4 regions of the Streptomyces sp. NPDC059957 genome follow, and region 2 is predicted to be linked to each of the others. Evidence: riboswitches for the same ligand, from Rfam matches in the RefSeq annotation. Region 2 holds a riboswitch; each other region holds the start of a gene.
What was found. A riboswitch is a leader RNA that binds a small molecule or an ion and turns the genes downstream of it on or off. The one in region 2 is predicted to bind cobalamin.
Positions count from the first base shown of each region.

Region 1: another riboswitch for cobalamin. It lies ahead of ACFWBW_RS00445 (CbtB-domain containing protein); the one in region 2 lies ahead of ACFWBW_RS09600 (ABC transporter substrate-binding protein).
Region 3: another riboswitch for cobalamin. It lies ahead of ACFWBW_RS15695 (energy-coupling factor ABC transporter permease); the one in region 2 lies ahead of ACFWBW_RS09600 (ABC transporter substrate-binding protein).
Region 4: another riboswitch for cobalamin. It lies ahead of metE (5-methyltetrahydropteroyltriglutamate--homocysteine S-methyltransferase); the one in region 2 lies ahead of ACFWBW_RS09600 (ABC transporter substrate-binding protein).

Region 1 is NZ_JBHWMB010000001.1:88,403-91,879, forward strand. It holds gene ACFWBW_RS00440 (phytase) at 1-1,134, shown strand, start outside; cobalamin riboswitch at 1,262-1,398, shown strand; gene ACFWBW_RS00445 (CbtB-domain containing protein) at 1,437-1,655, shown strand; gene ACFWBW_RS00450 (CbtA family protein) at 1,686-2,435, shown strand; gene ACFWBW_RS00455 (hypothetical protein) at 2,614-2,847, shown strand; gene ACFWBW_RS00460 (alpha/beta hydrolase) at 2,935-3,477, shown strand, end outside.
Region 2 is NZ_JBHWMB010000010.1:88,369-91,845, reverse strand. It holds gene ACFWBW_RS09605 (FecCD family ABC transporter permease) at 1-782, opposite strand, end outside; gene ACFWBW_RS09600 (ABC transporter substrate-binding protein) at 779-1,771, opposite strand; cobalamin riboswitch at 1,809-1,945, opposite strand; gene ACFWBW_RS09595 (helix-turn-helix transcriptional regulator) at 1,957-2,961, opposite strand; gene ACFWBW_RS09590 (IS481 family transposase) at 3,081-3,477, shown strand, end outside.
Region 3 is NZ_JBHWMB010000020.1:13,743-17,219, forward strand. It holds gene cbiQ (cobalt ECF transporter T component CbiQ) at 1-436, opposite strand, end outside; gene ACFWBW_RS15690 (energy-coupling factor ABC transporter substrate-binding protein) at 440-778, opposite strand; gene ACFWBW_RS15695 (energy-coupling factor ABC transporter permease) at 778-1,473, opposite strand; cobalamin riboswitch at 1,502-1,696, opposite strand; gene ACFWBW_RS15700 (flavodoxin family protein) at 2,009-2,740, shown strand; gene ACFWBW_RS15705 (hypothetical protein) at 2,782-3,303, opposite strand; gene ACFWBW_RS15710 (SsgA family sporulation/cell division regulator) at 3,430-3,477, opposite strand, start outside.
Region 4 is NZ_JBHWMB010000127.1:175-3,651, forward strand. It holds partial or broken gene ACFWBW_RS40160 (cobalamin biosynthesis protein CobW) at 1-235, opposite strand, end outside; gene rpmF (50S ribosomal protein L32) at 320-490, opposite strand; cobalamin riboswitch at 659-885, shown strand; gene metE (5-methyltetrahydropteroyltriglutamate--homocysteine S-methyltransferase) at 1,055-3,382, shown strand.

The DNA.
Region 1 (3,477 bases), on a different contig from region 2:
GCCAACGCGGACGACCCGTCGATCTGGCGCAACGCCGCCGACCCGGGCCGCAGCCTGGTGATCGCGACCGCCAAGCAGGGCGGTCTGCGCGTCTACGACCTGGAGGCGCGCCAAGTGCAGTCGATCGCCGCCCCGGCCGGTCCGGGCGCCGACGACGCTCCCGGCCGTTTCAACAACGTCGACCTGGTCAACGGCCTGCGTCTGGGCGGCGGGCGCGCCGACGTCGCGGTGGTCAGCGACCGGGGCAACGACCGCCTGCGGATCTACCGGATCGACCGCAACCGCCCCGGCGGCCCGCTCACCGACGTCACCGACCCGGCGGCGCGCCCGGTCTTCTCCGCCGACCAGGCCGAGATCAACGAGCAGAAGACCGCGTACGGCCTGGCCACCTGGACGGACCGGAAGACCGGCCGGTCCTACGCGGCGGTCAGCCAGCGCAACCGCACCCGGATCGCCCTGCTGGAGCTGGTCGCCACCCCCGCCGGCACCGTCGACTACCGCCAGGTGCGCACGCTCGACCTGCCGTCCTCCTTCCGCCTGCCGAACGGCGCCTCCTGGACGCCCTGCGCCGAGCCGGGCGAGCTGGCGCAGGTCGAGGGCATGGTCGTCGACCCCGCGGACGGCACCCTGTACGCGGGGCAGGAGGACGTCGGCATCTGGCGCATCGACGCGGGCCTCACCGGCACGCCGAAGCTGATCGACAAGGTGCGCGAGTACGGCGTCCCCGGCACCTACGACGAGGAGACCGAGGAGTGCGCGCCCGGCGCCGATCCCGGCTACGGCGGCAAGCGCCTGAAGGCCGACGTCGAGGGCCTGACCCTGGTCACCGAGGCCGACGGCGACGGTTATCTGCTCGCCTCCAGCCAGGGCGACGACACCTTCGTCGCCTACGACCGCGAGCGCGAGGACCGCAACGAGTTCGAGGGCGCCTTCCGGATCACCGCGGCCTCCGCCGCCCTCGACGGCTCCGAGGTCTGCGACGGCGCCGCGGCCCTCAACGCCCCCCTCGGCACGCGCTACCCCCGCGGCCTGCTCGTCGTCCAGGACGGCCGGGAAACCCCCGGTGACGGCGACCGCGAGGCGACCGGGTTCAAGTTCGTCGACCTGGGCGAGGTGGTCGACGCCATCGGCTGACGCCCTCAACTGACGCCGTGGATCGATGCCATCGACCGACGACGTCGGTCGATGGCATCGGCCGTTGCCGTCGACCGGCGGGACGACGGTGAGACGGAGCCCTTCTGAGACGCCCCTGTAAGGCCGCCATAAAGAGCGGTACGGTGGCGGACGACAAGACGACGGTATGACGGAAGTCCGGTTGAGAATCCGGCACGGTCGCGCCACTGTGAATCCTCCCGGAGGGGGAGGAAAGTCAGACCCGCCACCGTCGTCGCAAGCACCACTGACCGGGACGCGTGTTCCCTCTGGAGGTTCCTGCCATGGCCGACTCCGCCGTGCCCACGACTGCCACCCCCCTGGCCGTCGCACCCATCTCCCTCTCCACCCTGGCCCCTTGGGCGCTGTTCGCCGGCGTCCTGATGCTGGTCCTGCTCTACCTCGTCGGCGCCGAGCAGGGCGCCACCGCGATCTTCGAAGGCGACACCGTCCACGAGTGGATGCACGACGGTCGCCACCTCCTCGGCTTCCCCTGCCACTGATCCACCGATCCGCAAGGGACCGAAAACTTCATGAACCCCATTTCCCCCCGCGTGCTCCTCATCAGGGGCATGCTCGCCGGCCTGCTCGCCGGAGTGGCCGCGTTCCTCGTCGCGTACTTCCTCGGTGAATCCCAGGTCGACGCGGCGATCGCCATCGAGGAAGCCGGAGCCCACGACCACCACGGCGAGGCGGCCCCGGTCAGCCGGGCCCTCCAGGCCACGGCCGGGCTGGGCACCGGAACGCTGCTCTACGGGATCGCGCTCGGCGGCATCGCCGCGCTCGTCTACTGCTATGCCCTGGGCCGGATCGGCCGCTTCGGCCCCCGGGCCACGGCGCTGCTCGTCTCCGGCGGTCTGTTCGTCACCGTCACCCTGGTGCCGTTCTTCAAGTACCCGGCCAACCCGCCGGCCGTCGGGGACCCCGAGACCACGGTCCAGCGGACCACCCTCTACGTCCTGATGCTCGCGCTCGGCCTGCTGCTCGCGGCGGCCGCGCTGATCCTGGGCCGGCGCCTGGCGCCGCGCCTGGGCAACTGGAACGCCTCGGTCGCCGCCTCGCTCGCCTTCGTGGTGGCCATCGGCATCGCCTACGCGTTCCTGCCCGGCATCAACGAGGTGCCGACGGGCTTCCCGGCGGCGCTCGTCTGGCAGTTCCGGCTCGCCTCGCTCGCCATTCAGGCCGCGATGTGGACCACTTTCGGCCTGGCTTTCGGATTTCTTGCCGAACGGGCCCTTGCCCCCGCCGTGACACCCAAGGAGGCTGTACAGCCTGCGAGTTGACGTCTTGCGTGCAAGTGACTGAGAGGCTGGTGGCGGCGCGGTGACGACGGCGACCCGAGAGCTCCGGGACCACCGAAGACCCAAAGGCCGCCGGGAGGCGCCGCACCGGCCGCACCCGCTGCACCTGGCTCACCTGCGTCACCTGCCTCATTTCCCGAACCGGCAGCAGTGGCGGGAGATGCGGGAGTGGCGGGGCTGGACGGGCGCCGCCCCGTTCTGGCTCAACGCGGTGCTCCTGCTGCTGACCCCGTTCACCACCGTCACCCTGCTCGCGCAGGCCGGCATCATCGCGGGCCTGACCGCCATCGGCGGCCTGGCCCGCCACCTCTGGTCGGGTGACTACGGCCATGCGGCCATCCACTCCGCCGCCGTGCTCATGGGTGCGGCGGCGGTCGCGGTCGTGGTGGTCTGACGGGGAGCCGTCCGGGGGGCTAGCCCCCCGGAAGACCGTCCCGGCTGCCGGATGTGGGGGCGGCCGACGCTCAACCATCCTCGTTTCATGACCACTTACCGCAGCAAGACCGTACTCGTCACCCTCTGCGCCACGGCCGTGGCGGCCACGCTGACCGGCACCGCCACCGGCGCCACGGCCACCACCACCACCACCACGGCCACCACCACGGCCCGTGGCACCGTGCCCGCCCTCGCCTGGGCGGCGTGCACGCACAAGGGCCACCTCGACGGCCAGCAGTGCGCGAAGCTGTCCGTCCCCCTCGACTACGCCGACCCGGCCGGCCCGCAGGTCGAGCTCGCCGTGTCCCGGCTGCCCAGTCCCCGCCCCGCCGCCCGGCGCGGGACGCTGGTCGTGGTGCCCGGCGGCCCGGGCAGCTCGGGTGTGCAGCGGCTCTCGCAGAAGGGGGCGGCGCTGGCAGGGCAGTTGGCCGGCGCCTACGACATCGTCGCGCTCGACCCGCGCGGTGTCGGCGGCAGCGTCACCGCCGCGTGCGGACTGGACGCGGCCGACCGGCGGCTGACGACCCTGCGCTCCTGGCCCGGCGCCGACGGGGGGATCGCGGCGAACGCGGAGCGCTCCCGCCGGGTC
Region 2 (3,477 bases):
ACGAGCGAGGTGAGGACGAACACGGCGGCCCGGAACCGGCTCGTGTCCAGGCCGAGCGTCCGGGCGCCCTCCTCCCCCGCGAGCAGCAGGTCGAGCGGCCGGGCCAGGGCGATGAGCAGCCCGGTGCCCAGGAGCAGGGCCCCGGCGGGCAGGGCCAGTTCGCCCCAGCGGGCCCCGCCGAGCCCGCCGAGGGTCCAGAACAGCACGCTGCGGATCTGGTCGGGATGGGCGGCCAGCACCAGGATCAGGCTGGTCAGGGCGGACAGCACGTACTGGACGGCGACTCCGGCGAGGATCAGCCGGCCGGTGGTCATGGTGCCGCCGCGCCGGGCCATCGCGTAGACGGCGACGAGCGCGCCCATCGACCCGGCGAACGCGGCGAGCGGTACGGCGGTGCCGCCCGCGAAGCCGAGGAATCCGGCGCCGAAGACGATCACCAGCACGGCTCCGGCCGAGGCCCCGGAGGAGGCTCCGAGGAGGAAGGGGTCGGCGAGCGGATTGCGCACGAGGGCCTGGAGTACGGTTCCCGCGACGGCGAGTCCCGCGCCCACGACGGCCCCGAGCAGGACGCGCGGCATCCGGACGTCCCACACGATCGCCCCGAAGGCGCCTGCTCCCCCGCCGGGTCCCGGCCCTGCGAGCACGATGTCGAGCACCTGGCCCGGGGGGATCCGTACCGGTCCCAGGGCCAGTCCCGCCAGGGCCGACGCGGCCAGCGCGGCGGCGAGCAGGGCCAGTACGACCGGCGTACGGGTGAACGCGCGGGCGGCGCGGAGGCTCACGCGGCGTCGGGGTGGAGCTGGGCGCCCAGCGATTCGACGGCGTCGGCGACGCGGACGCCGAGCACGGCGGAGGACAGCGGCAGCACGACGAACCGCTGGTTCTTGATCGCGGGTACCTGGGCCAGTGCCGGATCCTTCAGCAGGCGCTGCTTCTTGGCTTCGACGGTGGTGCCGCCGTAGTCGTAGATGAGGACGAACTCGGGCTTGCGCTCGATGACCTTCTCCCACGACACGTCGCCGAAGGTGTCGTCGAGGTCGGCGAACACGTTCGTGCCGCCCGCCAGCGCGACGATCTCGTTGCCGATGCCCTTGCCGCCCGAGGTGTAGGCGGAGGCCTCGCCCGAGTCGTAGACGAAGACGGCGGGCTTGGCCTCGTCCTTCACGCGTGTGCTGACGGCTTCGATGCGGCGCTGTTCGTCGGCAATGAACCGCTCGCCGCGCTCGGGTACGCCGAAGGTCCGTGCCACCTCGGTGATTTCGGTCCTGAGCTGGTCGACGCCGACCTTGCCGTCGGTGCAGTACTCCACGCTGAGGCGTGAGTTGATGCCGGACTTCGCGAGCGCCTCGCGGTCGCGGCCCTGCGCCTTGTCGAAAGCGCTGGAGTAACCGCCGTACACGAAGTCGGGGTTGGCGCCGAGGAGGATCTCCTTGGAGGGGTACTCCTTCGCCAGCACCTTGATCTTGTCGTACGCGGGCCGGTAGGCGGGCAGTACGGCGTCGTCCAGGTAGGCCGTCCCGACGGTCTTCCCCTCCAGCCCGAGGGCGAGGAGGATCTCGGTGGCGTGCTGGTTCATGGCGACCGCACGCTGCGGCGGTGCCTGATAGGTGCTGGTGACACCGCAGTTGGTGACCGTGTACGGGAAACCGGGCGTGGTGCCCGCCGCCGCCTTCGCGTCCTGCGCCGCGGGTGATCCCCCACACGCGGCCAGCGGTATCAGGAGGGGGACGGGCAGGAACGCGCGCAGCAGCGCACGGGGGTACGAAGACATGGCGAAGCCTCTCCGGGGGATCCGCGTCCCCTGGTCGAACCGAAAGAGGCGGTGCGTCAGTGTCTGACTCCCGGGTCCCCGCAAGGGGTGGCCGGTCACAGTGGCGGGACCGCACCGGATTCGCACCGGTTTCCTGTCCTGCACCGCCTGGATAACCCGGCCCAGTGTGCCAGAAGGGCGGGGCGTCAGCGCCCCGGGCGCACCGCACCGGCCGGCCGCGCCGCACGCGAGGCGAGGGTCCGCAGCGCCTCGTCGGAGGGGGATCCCGGCTCTGCCGTGTAGAGGTAGAGCGTCTGGTCGGGGTCGTCCGGGAAGGTGAGGGACTCGTACTCCAGGGCCAGTTCGCCGACAGCGGGATGCCGGAAGCGCTTGGTGCCGTGGGTGTGTTCGAGCACGTCGTGCCCGGCCCACCAACGCCGGAAGTCCCCGTCGAACGCCGCCAGTTCATCGACGAGCGGGCTCAGCCCCGGATCGTACGGGTGTCTCCCGGCGTAGAACCGCAGCGCGGCGACGGCTCCGCGCGCGGCGCTCTCCCAGTCGGCGAAGAGCGTGCGGGCGGCGGGGTCGAGGAAGAGGAACCGCGCCAGATTGCGGCCGCGTCGGCCCGGTGTGCCGGGCGCCACTGTGCCCGGCTCCACTGTGCCGGGCGTCACTGTGCCCGGCTCCACCGTGTCCGTCTCGGGTGCGCCGAAGTCTGCGTACAGGGACTCCGCGAGCCGGTTCGCGGCCAGGACGTCGAGCCGGCGCCCCATGATCATCGCCGGGGTGCCGTCCGCCAGGGCGTCCAGTACCCGGTGGAGGCCCGCCCGGACCCGCTGCGGGCCGGCGGTTTCCGCGCTACCGGGGGCGCCGGCCGCCGCCGGGTCTGCGGCGCGCCCGGACCCGGCGGCCCGCTGCGGGCGGGCCAGGTCGAAGAGGTGGGACCGCTCGGTGGCATCGAGCCGCAGCGCACGGGCCACGGCTTCGAGCACCTCGGCGGGCGCGTGCAGGGTGCGGCCCTGCTCCAGCCGGGTGTAGTAGTCCACGCTGACCCCCGCGAGCTGCGCGACCTCCTCGCGCCGCAGCCCGGGCACGCGCCGCCTTCCCGGGTGAGCGGCGACGCCCACCTCCTCGGGACCGATCCGGGCACGGCGGGAACGCAGGAAGTCCCGTAGGTCGGACTGGGGCTCGCGCCCGGCGGTGGCGGTCATTCCCCCAGGCTAGGTGTATTGATCACGAGCGTTGTTGACACTGGTTAGGTCTTGAACATGGCGAAGACCTCCGGTGTGGTGGGAGCTGTCTAGGAACCCATTGCGCAACGGAGGTCTTCGTGTCCCACCGTAATGCCCGGCTGACCGTCTTCGGTAGGCGGCTGCTGGTCGAACGTGTCCGCTCGGGCCGCCCCGTCGCGCATGTCGCGGCCGAGATGGGCATATCCAGAGCCACCGCCCACAAATGGGTCCGCCGCTGGCGGACGGAAGGCGACGCGGGTCTTCACGACCGCTCCAGCCGACCGCGCACGACACCGCACCGCACTCGACCCGCGCTCGAGGCCCGCGTCTGTGACCTGCGCAGAAGCCGCAAGCTCGGCCCCGCCCGGATCGGCCCGATCCTGGGCCTGCCCGCCTCGACCGTGCACCGCATCCTGGCCCGTCACGGCCTGAACCGCCTGGCCTGGCTCGACCGGCCCACCGGAGAGCCGATCCGCCGCTACGAACGCGACCGGC
Region 3 (3,477 bases), on a different contig from region 2:
GGGCCACGTCCACCACCGGGGCCGGCACCCCGGCCCGGACCAGCCGGGGCAGTACGTCGGAGACCGGGGTGGTGAAGGCGAACAGCAGCAGCCCGAGCGAGGCGGACGAGGTGCGCAGCAGCAGTTCGGCGGCGAGCCGGGGGCCTTCGGGGGCCAGGGACACCGGCCCCTCCGGGCCGCCGACCGCGAACAGCAGCGGCAGCGCCCCGGTGAAGCAGAAGCCGAGCGGGATCCGGAAGGCCCGCCACAGCTGCCGGCCGGCCACTCCCGCCGGGCCGAGCAGCACGGCGAGGGTGGCGGCGGCCACCAGCGGCCCGCCCGGCCAGGGGGGCAGGCATACGGCGGTGACCGTCAGCCCGATCCCGAGCAGGGCCTTCTCCAGCGGGTGCCGGCCGCGCCAGCGACTGCTGTGCGCGGCCACGTCGATCGGCAGCACCGCCTACGCCTCCGGGGCGTCGGCGGCAGCGGCGGCGGCCGCTCCTTGGCGGCGGCCCTTGCGGACGCCGAAGTAGTAGGCGAGCACGCCCGCTCCCAGCGCCGCCTGCAGGGCGAACAGCGCGGACTCGATCTCGCCGGACGGGGGTTCGTACAGAGGGGAGAACCAGGGTTCGTAATCCGGCTTCAGCTCGGTGATGGCCGTCTCGGCCTGCGCGTCGGCGCCCGTGAAGGGCTCCTCCTTGTGGTCGCCCATCCCCAGCGCGACGGGGAGGACGGCCAGCGCCGCCACCAGGAGCAGCAGCAGGCTGTTGATCTTCGCGTTCTTGGACATCCCGCTCATCAGGCCGCCGCCTTCTCTTCGGTACGGGAGGAGGTCAGCTTCGCGACGCCGAGGCGGACCAGGTCCGACTTGCTCGACGCCATCAGCAGCCGCATCACGAGGACGGTCAGCAGACCCTCGCTCACGGCCAGCGGGATCTGCGTGACGGCGAAGATCCCGCCGAACTTCGCGAGCGCACCCAGGAACCCGCTGGCCGGGTCCGGGAAGGCCATCGCGAGCTGGAGGCTGGTGACGCAGTAGGTGACCAGGTCGGCGAAGAAGGCGCCGAAGAACACGGTCACCATCAGCGGGAGACCGAACTTCCGCAGCAGCCGGTAGACGGCGTAGCCCGCCCACGGGCCGGCGATGGCCATCGAGAAGACGTTGGCGCCGAGGGTGGTGAGCCCTCCGTGCGCCAGCAGCAGGGCCTGGAACAGCAGGGTGATCGTGCCGAGCACCGCCATGATCGGCGGCCGGAACAGGATCGCCCCGAGCCCGGTGCCCGTGGGGTGCGAGCAACTGCCCGTCACCGAGGGGATCTTCAGGGCGGACAGGACGAAGGTGAACGCTCCGGAGGCGCCGAGCAGCAGCGTGCTCTCCGGGTTGGCCTTCACCTCGCGGGTGAGCGAGCGGACGCCGTGGACGACGAAGGGAGCGGACGCGGCGCCCCAGGCGACCGCGTGCAATGGGGGTAGGAACCCCTCGGCTATATGCATGAGTGGGGAGACCTCTCCAGCACCTCGTGGATGGACAACGCGCCCCGGCCGGTCTCCTGGCTCACGGGTTGACGTCCATGCTCCGCCTTCCCGGGCAGCGCGGAACTTCCCGCGCAGCCCAGTGGCTTTCCCGCAGGAGTGGAGCCGGACTTCCCGATCACAGTGGCGAGGGCCGCACCGGTTTCTCACCGGTTTCCCGAACACCAAGGCCCGCTGACCCTAGTCGGCCGCACGGACCGGTAACAACCCGCCCCAATCGCGCCGGGCGGCAGCCGGATTCCACTTAGGGGTGACTCTCCGTGTCCGGCGGCTCGTCGGCCGCCCCAAGGGTGCAGACCGGAGGGGGAGTTCCGGGTGTCCGGGGCCGCAGGGCAGCGGCGGTTGCGCCGCACCGTGCCGTTCCGCAGGGGCCGGGGCGAGCGCGGACGGGGCGAGCGCGGACGGGGCGCGGCCAACGGGGACGAGCCCGGACGGGACGAGCCCGGACGGGTGCGGTCCGCTGGCGGGGCCGCCCGGCGGCGCGGAGCCTGGTGGGGTGACCGCCGAACCCGATGCCGCGCCCGCCGTCGACTACTCCGACCTCACCGCCGTCTACGTCAACTGCACGCTCAAGCGATCGCCCGAGCCCAGCAACACCGAGGGCCTGATCGACAAGAGCCGTGCGGTGATGGAGGCGGCCGGGGCCCGGACCTCGCTCATCCGGGCCGTCGACCACGAGATCGCCACCGGCGTCTGGCCCGATATGACCGACCACGGCTGGGGGAGCGATCAGTGGCCGGTGCTCTACAGCCAGATCATGGACGCCGACATCCTCGTGTTGTGCGGCCCGATCTGGCTGGGGGACAACAGCTCGGTGATGAAGCAGGTCATCGAGCGGCTCTACGCCTGCTCCTCGATCCTGAACGAGCAGGGCCAGTACGCCTATTACGGGCGCGTCGGCGGGGCGCTGATCACCGGGAACGAGGACGGCGTCAAGCACTGCGCCATGAACGTCCTCTACAGCCTCCAGCACCTCGGCTACGCGATCCCCCCGCAGGCCGACGCAGGGTGGATCGGCGAAGCCGGACCCGGGCCCTCGTACCTGGACCCCGGATCCGGCGGTCCCGAGAACGACTTCACCAACCGGAACACGGCCTTCATGAGCTGGAACCTCATGCATCTGGCCGCTCTGCTCAAGCGGTCCGGCGGGATGCCGGCGCACGGCAACCAGCGCTCCCTGTGGGACGCGGGCTGCCGCTTCGACTTCCCGAACCCCGAGCACCGGTAGGTCCCCGCCCCGGTCCCGCCTCCCGTCCCGAGCCGGCGTGCTCAGCAGACGTTCGGGTGCGCGATGTCCAGGACGAAGCGCTCCGGGGCGTGCAGCTTGAACGAGGTGTAGGCGGGCTTGGTGTCGAAGGCGGCGCCGAAGGTGACGTACCCCTCGTAGTCGCCGGTCAGGGCGATGCCCTTCAGCTTGGGCAGGTAGATCTTGAGCAGCTTGGGCCCGAGGTAGACGTTGCGGCCCGCTTCGTCGTGTCCCGCGGCGGGGTTCAGGCGGACCTCCAGGAAGTACCGCCCGGCCAGCGGGACGGGCTTGCCGGAACCGTCGTAGACCAGCGACGGGACGGGGGTGACGGTGACCTCGGGTACGTATCCCTGAAGGTCGATGACCACGCGGTCGTACGTGCAGTGCCCGCCCCAGCGGGCATTGACGACGAGCGGAGTCTGCGTGGCGGTGGTGGAGGCGGCGGTCGTGGTTGCGGCGGATGCCGGTGCGGCGAAGGCGAGCATGGCGGTGAGCAGTGCGCCCAACCCCAGTGCGGTGGCCTGCCGGCGGCGTGGACGGATCATGGCGTCCCCTCGATTCCGAGAGACGGGGAACGGTGTCACCCGTGAAGACGCGCCCGGTACGGCCGCGGTTGCACCGGGTTCGCCCGGTCTGCCGGGTCCTGCGCGGTCCCGCCGGCTTCGCGCGGTTCAGCTGGGCAGGAGGGCGCTGAGCTCGGCGTCGAGGTCGTAGTGCCG
Region 4 (3,477 bases), on a different contig from region 2:
TCAGCCCGCCCGCGGCCAGCCGCTTCAGCTCGGGGACCAGGTCCTCGCGCAGGGCGCAGCAGGAGCAGTCGTTGACCAGCGGGGTCTCCTCGGCGGAGATCGAGCCCCCGGAATCGCGCAGCGTGCGCAGGACGTTGCCCTCGGCGGCCGAGGACGGATCGTGGTGCAGGGCGATGCTCCCCGGCACGGTCCGCAGCAGGTGCTCGACGGTCTCCTTGCGTGCGTCGGCGTGCATGCCGCCGACGATCACGACGGGGAGGGTCACTCGGACCCTCCGTGGCGGGCGGGGCGGATCGGGGACTTCACGGGGTGGCTCTCCTCAGCTCTCGGGCCGCAGCAGGCCGCGTTCGTACGCCTTCGCCAGCCGCTGCGGAACCAGGTGCACGGCCCCGTCGACGGTGATCGGGGCGAGCTGCGGTGTCGTGGCCTTCCACTGGGCGCGGCGGTGGCGGGTGTTGCTGCGGGACATCTTCCGTTTGGGTACGGCCATCGGGACCTCCTGGTGTCGAAAGCGTTCGGCGCGAGCCTATACGAAAATGACGACCATTTTCAATAAGGGGGTGGGGTGGGTGCGCGTCATCGGGGGAGGCGCGTCTGCGTGTCCCATTTCACCGTCCGGCATGCGGGAAGTCGTCTTCGTTTCCCGGGCGTCCGCCCTACTGTGGGCCTCGCAGCTGGTTCGCCCCCGTCCGCCAGGCGGGAGGCGTCGTAAGAGGGAACCCGGTGGGAATCCGGGACTGCCCCGCAGCGGTGAGCGGGAACGACCGCCGTCATACGCACTGGGACCGGAACCGGTCCTGGGAAGCGACGGCCACTAGGTGCCCGCCGGGAGACCGGCAGGCGAGCCCGCGAGTCCGAAGACCTGCCCGTTGCCCGTGCGCGATCGACCGCGCACGGTTTCCCGGTGACCTCGTGGGCGGGTCGGCGTGCTTCAGGCGGGTCCTCCCGTCGCGTACCGAGCCGTACGCGACCCCGGCGCCCGCCCGTTACCGCACCCTTCGCGTCCGCGACCCGTCACCGGGTCCATGGAGACACGCTCGCGAAGGAGAGTTCCGTGACCACCGAGTCCGCAACCGCGCCCGTAGGCGCCACCGTGTACGGCTACCCCCGCCAGGGACAGAACCGGGAACTGAAGAAGGCGGTCGAGGGCTACTGGAAGGGCCGCGTCACCGCCGAAGCCCTCCGCGCCACGGCCCGCGACCTGCGCCGGACCAACTGGGCCCGGCTCGCCGGGGCCGGCATCACCGAGGTTCCCACCGGCGACTTCTCGTACTACGACCACGTCCTGGACACCACGGTCATGCTCGGCGCGATCCCCGACCGTCACCGGACCGCCGTCGAGGCGGACGCCCTGGACGGCTACTTCGCGATGGCGCGCGGCACCCAGGACGTGGCCCCGCTGGAGATGACCAAGTGGTTCGACACCAACTACCACTACCTGGTCCCCGAACTCGGTCCCGACACCGTCTTCACCGCCGAACCCGCCCGACAGGTGGCCGAGTTGAAAGAGGCCCTGGCCCTCGGTCACACGGCCCGCCCGGTCCTGGTCGGACCGGTGACCTACCTCCTCCTCGCCAAGTCCGCACCCGGCACGGCCCCCGGCTTCGAGCCGCTGGCCCTCCTCGACCGGCTGCTCCCCGTCTACGCACAGGTCCTCGCCGAACTGCGCGCGGCGGGCGCCGAATGGGTCCAGCTCGACGAACCGGCCCTGGTCCAGGACCGCACCCCGGCCGAACTCAACGCCGCGGCCCGCGCCTACCGCGAACTCGGAGGACTCGGCCTCACCGAGCGCCCCAAGCTGCTCGTCGCCTCCTACTTCGACCGGCTCGGCGAAGCACTGCCCGTACTGGCGAAGGCACCCGTGGAGGGCCTCGCCCTCGACTTCACCGACCGGGCCGCCGCCAACCTCGACGACCTCGCCGCGGCAGGCGGCATCCCCGGCAAGCGCCTGGTCGCGGGCGTGGTCAACGGCCGCAACATCTGGATCGACGACCACCAGCGCTCGCTGACGACCCTGGGCACCCTGCTCGGCCTCGCCGGCCGGGTCGACGTCGCCGCGTCCTGCTCCCTGCTGCACGTCCCGCTCGACGCCGACGCCGAGCGGGACACCGATCCGCAGATCCGGCGCTGGCTCGCCTTCGCCCGGCAGAAGACCACCGAGATCAGCACGCTGGCCCGGGGACTCGCCCGGGGCACCGACGCGATCGCGGCCGAACTCGCCGCGAACCGGGCCGACCTGGCCTCCCGCGCCGCCTCCCGGATCACCCACGACCCGGCCGTCCGCGCCCGCACCGCCGCGATCACCGACACCGACGGCCGCCGCGTCCCGTCCTACGCCGAACGGGCCGCCGCCCAGCGCGCCCACCTCGGCCTGCCGCTCCTCCCCACCACCACCATCGGGTCCTTCCCGCAGACCACGGAACTGCGCACCGCCCGCGCCGACCTGCGCACGGGACGCATCGGCACGGCGGCCTACGAGGACCGCATCCGGGCCGAGATCCGCGAAGTCGTCTCCTTCCAGGAGAAGGCGGGCCTCGACGTGCTCGTGCACGGAGAGCCCGAACGCAGCGACATGGTCCAGTACTTCGCCGAGCAGCTGACCGGCTACCTCGCCACCCGGCACGGCTGGGTCCAGTCCTACGGCACCCGCTACGTCCGCCCGCCGGTCCTCGCCGGAGACATCTCGCGCCCCGCCCCGATGACCGTGCGCTGGACCGCGTACGCCCAGGAGCAGACGGCCAAGCCGGTCAAGGGCATGCTCACCGGCCCCGTCACCATGCTCGCCTGGTCCTTCGTCCGCGACGACCAGCCGCTCGCCGCCACCGCCCGCCAGGTGGCCCTCGCGCTGCGCGACGAGGTGACCGACCTGGAGGCGGCCGGCACCTCCGTCATCCAGGTCGACGAGCCCGCCCTGCGCGAAACCCTTCCGCTGCGCGCCGCCGACCACGCCGGCTACCTGGAGTGGGCCACGGAATCCTTCCGCCTCACCACCAGCGGGGTCCGGCCGGACACCCAGATCCACACCCACATGTGCTATGCGGAGTTCGGGGACATCGTCGAGGCCATCGAGAACCTCGACGCCGACGTCATCAGCCTGGAAGCGGCCCGCTCCCACATGCAGGTCGCCGCCGAGCTCGCCGGCGCGGGCTACCCGCGCGAGGTCGGCCCCGGCGTCTGGGACATCCACTCTCCCCGCATCCCCTCGGCCGGTGAAGTGACGGCCCTGCTGCGCAAGGGACTCGGGGCGATCCCCGCCGACCGCCTCTGGGTCAACCCCGACTGCGGCCTGAAGACCCGCGGCTGGCCCGAGACGCGGGCCTCGCTGGAGAACCTCGTCGAGGCGGCCCGCCGGGTGCGCGCGGAAGTCTCACCGAGCGCCTGATCCCCCGTAGGACGGCCGGCACCCGGAGGTCCCCGGTGCCGGCCGGGTGCGCGCTCCCGCGCCGGCCGGTGGACCCAGGCAGCGGGCGGGTCCCC